Linked DNA regions of Bradyrhizobium diazoefficiens. The protein of the gene in region 2 interacts with the protein of the main gene of each other region in a pairwise test. Links are inferred from orthologs where the notes say so. Each region holds a gene or a part of one and is shown on either strand. Other genes may lie near its edges.

What was found. The genes of interacting proteins can lie anywhere in the genome.
Region 1: the proteins of JJE66_RS18660 (region 2) and JJE66_RS11450 interact in binary tests that used the Escherichia coli proteins (3 or more experiments, as listed by UniProt). The link is inferred for Bradyrhizobium diazoefficiens from one-to-one orthologs.

Annotation. Positions count from the first base shown.
Region 1 is NZ_JAENXS010000001.1:2,424,018-2,428,746, reverse strand. Bases 735-3,733 are described here. They hold JJE66_RS11450 (primosomal protein N'), read right to left. Parts: upstream 3,340-3,733; coding sequence 1,129-3,339; downstream 735-1,128. Other genes in these bases: JJE66_RS11445 (tyrosine recombinase XerC), read left to right, coding at 3,476-3,733; JJE66_RS11455 (septal ring lytic transglycosylase RlpA family protein), read left to right, coding at 735-904. Outside these bases: more of JJE66_RS11455, read left to right, coding at 398-734; more of JJE66_RS11445, read left to right, coding at 3,734-4,441; JJE66_RS11440 (DUF4337 domain-containing protein), read left to right, coding at 4,579-4,729.
Region 2 is NZ_JAENXS010000002.1:405,301-409,067, reverse strand. The notes cover bases 1-2,781. They hold JJE66_RS18660 (single-stranded DNA-binding protein), read right to left. Parts: upstream 1,748-2,781; coding sequence 1,253-1,747; downstream 1-1,252. Other genes in these bases: JJE66_RS18655 (outer membrane protein), read left to right, coding at 2,179-2,781; JJE66_RS18665 (DUF2306 domain-containing protein), read right to left, coding at 651-1,049; gyrA (DNA gyrase subunit A), read right to left, coding at 1-482. Also shown: more of JJE66_RS18655, read left to right, coding at 2,782-2,946; JJE66_RS18650 (outer membrane protein), read left to right, coding at 3,204-3,767. UniProt on the Escherichia coli protein: Plays an important role in DNA replication, recombination and repair. Binds to ssDNA and to an array of partner proteins to recruit them to their sites of action during DNA metabolism. Acts as a sliding platform that migrates on DNA via reptation.

The DNA of each region.
Region 1 (4,729 bases), on a different replicon or contig from region 2:
ACTCACTCCTTGACCTGCCACGTCACGGAATTGCCGCGAGCGTTACGGCTGCAATCGCGGCATTCGTTCCCGCCCTCAGCGCATAGCGGCCATGAACACAGCTCGCAGAGTCGTGAATCTGTCGGCCTGCCGAATACTTACCCAATTCTAAACAGTAAATTCGACGACTTCGTTTTACAGTATTAACAAGTAATAACTTAGTTAATGAATTGTTAAAGCCAACTATTACGGAACATCCTTGGAATATCCGCAGGGGTCACAAGATATTTCATCACGACACATAGCGAAACTACTGCCCAATTCATGCCTCATTGCCAAAGGAAACGCCAACCCGCTCACAAACTGATGGGGGCTCCACTAGCCACATATGTGGCAATACTAGCTTAGGGACCACTAAATGCTGTCTTTGAAGACGCTGGGCTCTGTGACCCGGCCGCGTACGGCGATCGCTTTCGTCGCTGCAACTCTCCTCGTCGGTGGAACTGCCACCGAAGCTTCGGCCAAATCCCGGCATCACCACCACCGGTACTCTCACCATCATCACCGCGACCACGCCCAGAACGATTCCAGCTCCGATTGGCGCAACGCCAATGCGTCGATGACGCCGTCGTCGGGGACGGGCCACAGCTTCTCGGGCATGGCCTCCTATTACGGCAACGAATCCGGCAGCCGGACCGCGTCGGGCCAGCGCTTCAACCAGAACGCCATGACCGCGGCGCACCGTTCGCTGCCGTTCGGCACCAAGCTGCGCGTCACCCATGGCGGCTCGAGCGTCATCGTCACCATCAATGACCGCGGCCCGTTCGTGCGCGGCCGCGTGCTCGACCTCTCCACGGGCGCTGCCCGCGCCATCGGCCTCACCGGTGCCGGCGTCGGCCGCGTCACCGCGGAAGTCGTCTCCTAACGGCGCCATCAGCGCCTCACCTGATAAGCGCAGCAATGTCATTGTCCGCATGGACGTGAGCGGCTTGCTGCGTGGGTAAACAAAGCCCGCTGTCTTGGGGGACAGCGGGCTTTTTATTTCTTTTCGTCACTGCGAGCGTAGCGAAGCAATCCAGAATCTGCCCGCGGAGGGACCCTGGATTGCTTCGCTTCGCTCGCAATGACGTGGGAGAGAGCGGTGGGACCTTACAAAAAGCTTTGCGGATCGACGTCGACTTCGAGCTTCTGATTGCCCTTCGGTTTCGGGCAGACGGCGAGCCAGTTGCGCAAATAATCCGAGAGGTCAAAACCGCGCGCCGACTTCACCAGAATGCGGAAGCGGTAGCGGCCCTTGATCACGGCGAGCGGGGCTTCCGCAGGGCCCAGCACCACCACGCGCTCGTCGCGCGGCGCCAGCGCAACGAGCTTGCGGCCGAGACCTTCCGCGCTCGGACGATCGCCCGCCGAGATGATCAGGCTCGCGAGCCGGCCGAACGGCGGATAAAGCGTGCGCTCGCGCAGATCGATCTCGCTGTCGTAGAAGGCCTCGCGGTCGCAGGCGATCAGCGCCTTCATCACGGGGTGATCGGGCTGATGGGTCTGGAGATAGCCGACGCCGCGGCCCTGCTCGCGTCCGGCACGGCCGATCACCTGGTTGAGCAATTGCCAGGTGCGTTCCGACGCACGCGGATCGCCATTGGAGAGGCCGAGATCGGCATCGACCACCCCGACCAGATTGAGCCGCGGAAAATTGTGGCCTTTGGCCACGAGCTGCGTGCCAATGATGATGTCGACGCGGCCCTCGGCGATCTCGGCAAGCTCGGAGCGCATCGTCTCGACCGACGTGATGAGATCGCTCGACAGCACCATCGTGCGCGCATCCGGAAACAACGCGGCCGCCTCCTCCTGCAAGCGCTCGACGCCGGGACCGACCGCGACCAGCGACTCCTCAGCCGAGCAGTTCGGACAGATCTGCGGGCGCGGCATCGAGAAGCCGCAATGATGACAGACGAGGCGCTGGCGAAAGCGGTGATCGACCAGCCAAGCATCGCAGATGGTGCAGGCGAAGCGATGACCACAGGCTCGACACAGCGTCAGCGGCGCATAGCCGCGGCGATTGAGGAACAGCAGCGCCTGCTCGCGCTTTTCGATCGCGGTTCTGATCTCGGAGGCCAGGCGCGGCGAGATGAAGCGGCCGCGCGCGGGCGGCTCGCGGCGCATGTCGATGGCCTCGATATGCGGCATGTGCTGGCCGCCGAAGCGCGAGGGCAGCGCGATGCGCTGATAGCGGTTCTTGCGCGCATTGACCTCGGACTCGACCGACGGCGTCGCGGACGCCAGCACGACCGGGATCTTGGCGACATGCGCGCGCACCACCGCCATGTCGCGGGCGTGATAATGCACGCCCTCGTCCTGCTTGTAGGCCTGGTCGTGCTCTTCATCGACCACGATCAGGCCGAGATTGGCGTAAGGCAGAAACAGCGCCGAGCGGGCGCCGACCACGACCGGCGCGGTGCCTTCGGAGATCGCCGCCCAATTGCGCGCGCGGGTGCGCGGCGTCAGCTCGGAGTGCCATTCCAGCGGGCGCACGCCAAAACGCTGCGCGAAGCGGTCGAGGAACTGGCCGGTCAGCGCGATCTCCGGCATCAGGATCAGCGACTGCTTGCCGCGACGGATGGCTTCGGCAATCGCCTCGAAATAGACCTCGGTCTTGCCCGAGCCGGTGACGCCGTCGAGCAGCGCGACGTGAAAGGTACCGTTGGCCGCAAGCGCGCGCATCGTATCGACCGCGGCGCGCTGGAGCGGCGTGAAATCCGGCCGGCCGAAATCCGGATCGGGTGCCGGCGGCGGTGGCGGCGGCGGCATCGGCTCGACCGTGAGCGTGCCTTCGTCGACGAGGCCGTCGATCACGCCGGCCGAGACGCCGGCTTCCTTGGCCGCTTCGGACTTGCCGTGCAGCAGCCGGTCCGACAGCACCTCGATCAGACGCTGCCTTGCCGGCGTCAGCCGTCGCGGGAGATCGCCGACCAGGCGCACGCCGGCGCGGACGCGCTCGGGGCCGAGGTTCTCGCCCATGCGCAGGCACATGCGCAGCACCATGCCGCGCGGACTCAGCGTGTAATTGGCGACCCAGTCGACGACCGCGCGCAGCTCGGGTTTCAAGGGCGGGAGGTCGAGCTTTTCACTGACCTCCTTGAGGCGGTTGTGCAGGCGCGGATCGGGATTGGCGTTTTCTGCCCAGACCACGGCGAGCACCTCGCGGGGCCCGAGCGGCACACCGATGAGATCGCCCGCCCTCAGCTCCATGCCGCGCGGCACCTTGTAGGAATAGGTCTGGTCGAGCGCGACCGGCACCAGCACGTCGACCATGCGGGTCGCGTTGGCGGGGGCGGTTTGGCTACGCGACGAATGATCCATCAACGGTCTTTGGGAGGAGAATCGGAACCGGAGAATCGGAACCTTGGGCCCCAAGGCTAGCCGCGCAAGGCGGCCTTAGCGAACGATAAACGAGTGTGATGCGATATACTGTGCGGAATCATTACGTCCAGAGCGCATGAGCAAAGCGGCCGCCCCACCACTCGAGCTCGCCAGCGCCGATCCCTCGATCGCGCAGGAGATGGCGCGCTGGCTGGCGCATCTCGGCGCCGAACGGCGGCTGTCGCCGAAGACGCTGGAGGCGTACAGCCGCGACTTGCGGCAGTGCCTGGATTTCCTTTGTGCGCATTGGGGCGAGCGCGTGACGCTGAAGCGCTTCGCCGCGCTGGAAGCCACCGACATCCGCGCCTTCATGGCGATGCGGCGCGCCGACGATATTGCCGGCCGTTCCCTGATGCGCGCGCTGGCGGGCCTGCGCTCGTTCGGCCGCTTCCTCGAGCGCGAGGGCAAGGGCAAGGTCGGCGCACTCTCGGCGATCCGCGCGCCGAAGGTCGCAAAGACGCTGCCGAAGCCTCTGCCGATGGCATCGGCAAAGCGCCTGGCCGATGCTGATGAACGCGCCGGCGAGGACCGCGAGACCTGGATTCTGGCGCGCGACGCCGCGGTGATGGCGCTGCTCTATGGATCAGGCCTGCGCATCTCCGAGGCGCTCGGGCTGAAGCGCCGCGAGGTGCCGAGGCCCGGCGAAGGCGACGTGCTCGTCGTCACCGGCAAGGGCAACAAGACGCGCATGGTGCCGGTGCTGCAAAACGTGCTCGCGCTGGTGCAGGAATATGTCGGGATGTGCCCGCATGCGCTGCCGCCGGAGGGACCGATCTTCGTCGGGGCGCGCGGCGGGCCGTTGAGCCCGCGCATCATCCAGCTCGCGATGGAGCGGCTGCGCGGCGCGCTTGGGCTGCCCGACAGCGCCACGCCGCACGCGCTGCGGCATTCCTTCGCCACGCATTTGCTATCGCGCGGCGGCGATCTGCGCGCGATCCAGGAATTGCTTGGCCATTCCTCGCTCTCAACCACGCAGATCTACACCGGTATCGATTCCGAGCGGTTGCTGGAAGTCTATGCGAGCGCGCATCCAAGACGCTAAAAGAGGCGCTGAAAGAGCCGCTGAAGAGCTCGTTGATTCCTGACATCAGGCTGTCATAGCCAGCTCCTGCCCCGCATGCCTCTTGCGCAGGCCGCGCGGTTCGGTCAATCGTGCGGAACCGACACAGGAGGGGATTCATGAGCGCACACGAAAGCATGGAGCACGCCGAGCATGCCGAGCACGCATCCGGCGAGAACAAGAAGATCGCCCTTCTGATCGCGGTGCTGGCGCTGTTCCTGGCGATCTCCGAGACGCTCGGCAAGGGCGCCCAGACCGAGTCGATCAGCA
Region 2 (3,767 bases):
TTGTCGTAGTTCGGCTGAAAGTCGACGGTGTCCTTGTCGATGTCGGCCAGCAGGGCCAGCGCCGACTTGGTCAGTCGCGCTTCGGTATAACGATAGGCGGCAGGCGGATCGCCGTCGACCGAGCCGAAATTGCCCTGGCCGTCGATCAGCGGCACGCGCATCGAGAAGTCCTGCGCCATGCGGACCATCGCATCGTAAATCGACTGGTCGCCGTGCGGATGATACTTACCGATGACGTCGCCGACCACGCGGGCGGACTTCACGTACTTCTTGTCGGGCGTGTGGCCCTGCTCGTGCATCGAGTACAGGATGCGGCGATGCACCGGCTTCAGACCGTCGCGGGCATCAGGCAACGCACGCGCCACGATCACGCTCATGGCGTAATCGAGGTAGGACTTCTTCATCTCCTCGAAGATGGAGACGGGGCGAATATCCGAGCGCTCCGGCTCGTCGCCGGGCTTCTTGTTGTCGTCGTCGGCCAAAGGGGAATCCGGTGAAATTTTATCTGGGAATCATATAGCGCATCGAGGCCCTGATAACCACCCTTGCAAGCTCTTGGGAAGCGGTTTTTCCGTTTGTTTTTCCAGAGACTTACGCGATTCTCACCGCCGCCCTCGGCGGCCCCGGAATGAACCGCCTCGAAGCATCCGTCACGCCCCGAAAATCACCCGGTGCATGATGCGTCCGGGCACCAGCGTGAACAGCCCCGCCACCACCAACGCGCCAGTGAACAGCAGGATCATGATGCGCCGGTGATCGGTGACGCGATGGGTGTGCGCCCGCCACACCGCGAGCGGCAGCATCACCAGCGTGAAGATCGACAACAGATGGATCGGGCTGAACGGCCCGACCAAGCGGATCTGGTGGATCCAGAACGACGAGGCAGCCACCGTCGTCATCAGCGCCACCCAGATCCAGCCGAGCGTCCGGTGCGGCAGCCTGCCCTTGGGGGCTGCGAACTGGACGAGGCCGAGCACGAACGCCGCCATCGCCGCGAAGGCGTGCAGCGGGATCGCCGGAGCGGCGTCAAGCAGCGGCGCGAGGCTCATGCAGAACTGTCCTCCAAATCGGCGGGAACCGACCATGTGAATAGGATTAACATAAAGTTAATACCATTCACATAGGGCGCTGTCAAAGGCTTGAGGCAGCACATGAGGTCCGCCCGGAAAACCCGAGCTTTGCCCGTAAATTGGTTGGAAGTCCTTCCGCCTTACGCGAGCAGGCAACGTCCAACGCCCGCGCGCGCTCCGTCTCAGAACGGGATGTCGTCGTCCATGTCGTTGCGACCGCCGCCGCCGCCGGCGGCCACGGGACGGCGCGGTGCGCTGCTGACCGGACCCGACGAGCCGAAATCGCCGCCCGGCTCATCGGCGAAGTTACCGCCTCCTCCGCCGCTGCGGCCATCGAGCATCGTCAGCGTCGAGTTGAAGCCCTGGAGCACGACTTCGGTGGAGTACTTCTCGACACCGCTCTGGTCGGTCCATTTGCGGGTTTGGAGCGCGCCCTCGATATAAACCTTGGCGCCCTTCTTCAAGTACTGCTCGACGATCTTGCAGAGCGGTTCGCTGAAGATCACGACCCGATGCCACTCGGTCTTTTCCTTGCGCTCGCCACTATTCTTGTCGCGCCAGGTCTCCGAGGTGGCGATGCTCAAATTTGCGATCGGCCGCCCGTCCTGGGTGCGGCGGATTTCCGGATCCTTGCCGAGATTTCCAACCAGAATGACCTTGTTGACGCTTCCCGCCATCGCCGCTCTCCACTCCAAATCCACTGAATCGATAAAGGCGCGCCCGCGCTGCCGCCTGTTGGGCCGACCCTATACGCTACGAGCGCGGATCGACCCGCCACGCCCTCGGTTATCCCCACATATAGCATCGACCGAACATTTGTTCCAGATTTGTTCCTGTCGAAATTGACGCGAAATGAGCGCACGCCTCTCACTCTGTGCCACTCTTCACGTCGCGATGAATTGGAACCCTGCCGAGTTCCCCAGATCGAGCAAAAGCACTTAACATTCATCAAGTTAGGTGCACACCAATTGACCCGTAACTGTTGCATTCCGGCGACGGACTCTCCCTCCAGATCGCACTACGGTTGCCTCGGAATTGGTTCTTGTGGGCGTCGCGCCTGATTGACCGCTTCGGGGACCTCTGGAGCGGCGAAACTGGGGAGACTGCAATGAAGAAAATTCTGTTCGCTACAATCGGTATCGTTGCGTTGGGCCTGTCTGCACCTGCGAGTGCAGCGGATCTCGCAACACGTCCTTACACCAAGGCGCCGGCGCCGATGGTCGCCACCATCTATGACTGGAGTGGCTTCTACATCGGCATCAATGGCGGTGGCGGATCGAGCCACAAATGCTGGGACAATGTTGTGCTCGGCGGCGGTGCGTTCGTAGGCGGCGAAGGCTGCCACAACGCCACCGGCGGCACGGTCGGTGGCCAGGTCGGCTACCGCTGGCAGTCCGCCAACTGGGTGTTCGGCCTTGAGGGCCAGGGCAACTGGGCCGACTTCTCCGGCGACAATGTCAGCGTTCTCTTTCCGGCCCAGCGCAACCGCACGAAGATCGACGCCTTCGGCTTGATCACGGGTCAGGTCGGCTATGCCTGGAACAACGTGCTGTTCTACGTGAAGGGCGGCGGCGCCGTGGTCGCCGACAAGTACAACATCTACACCGCGCCCGGCTTCGCCGGTGCCGGCACCCTGCTCGCTTCCGCCAAGGACAACCGCTGGGGTGGCACGGTCGGAGCCGGCCTCGAGTTCGGCTTTGCGCCGAACTGGACAGTCGGCGTCGAGTACGACCACATCTTCCTGGGCGGTCGGACCCTCACACTCAACGCGCCGGGCGGGGGGGCATTCCAGAGCGATCACATCAGCCAGAACGTCGACATGGGCCTCGTCCGCCTCAACTATCGCTTTGGCGGCCCGGTGATCGCCAGGTACTAATCAAGTACTAATCAGGCACTGATCCACCTGATATCATTCGAGAATTCGAAGGCCGGCCTCGCGCCGGCCTTTTCATTGCTTGTTCCCTGCGGGAACTATAGGTCAGCGGCAGTTACATTTTGCGCCCGTTGTGACTTTTGGGAGACACAACTTACGGCTTCAATGGTGTACGACGACGTCAGTTGGACCACAGCGTCCGCTGCCCTTCCGACGCACGGAAGGCAACAACAGAAACTGGGACTGGGATTACGTTGAAAATGAAAAAGGTTTTGTTGGCTTCGGCCTGTTTGTTCGCACTCGCCGCTCCGGCTTCGGCCGCCGATCTCGCGGCGCGCCCCTACACCAAGGCTCCGGTCGCTATGGCCTCGGTCTACAACTGGACCGGTTTCTACCTCGGTCTCGTTGGCGGCGGCGCCTGGGAAGATTCGAGCAGCCCCCGGATGCAGGGCGGCTTCGTCGGCGGCACCGCCGGCTACAACTGGCAGACCGGCAACGTCGTGTTCGGCCTCGAGGCCGACGGCGCCTGGGCTGACGTCAACGCTTCGGCCACCGCGCTCGGCATCACCGTGTCCTCCAAGACCGACGCGATGGGCACCGTGCGCGGCCGCATTGGCTACGCCGTCAACCAGATCCTGTTCTACGGCACCGGCGGCTACGCCTGGATCGACAACAAAATCAGCCTCTCCGCGCTCGGCGTGACCGCGTCGGACAGCAAGTGGCACTCGGGCTGGACCGTCGGCGCGGGCGTCGAAGCGTTCATTGCTCCGCAGTGGTCGATCAAGGGCGAGTACCTCTATCGCAGCCTCGGCGGCGAGACTTAC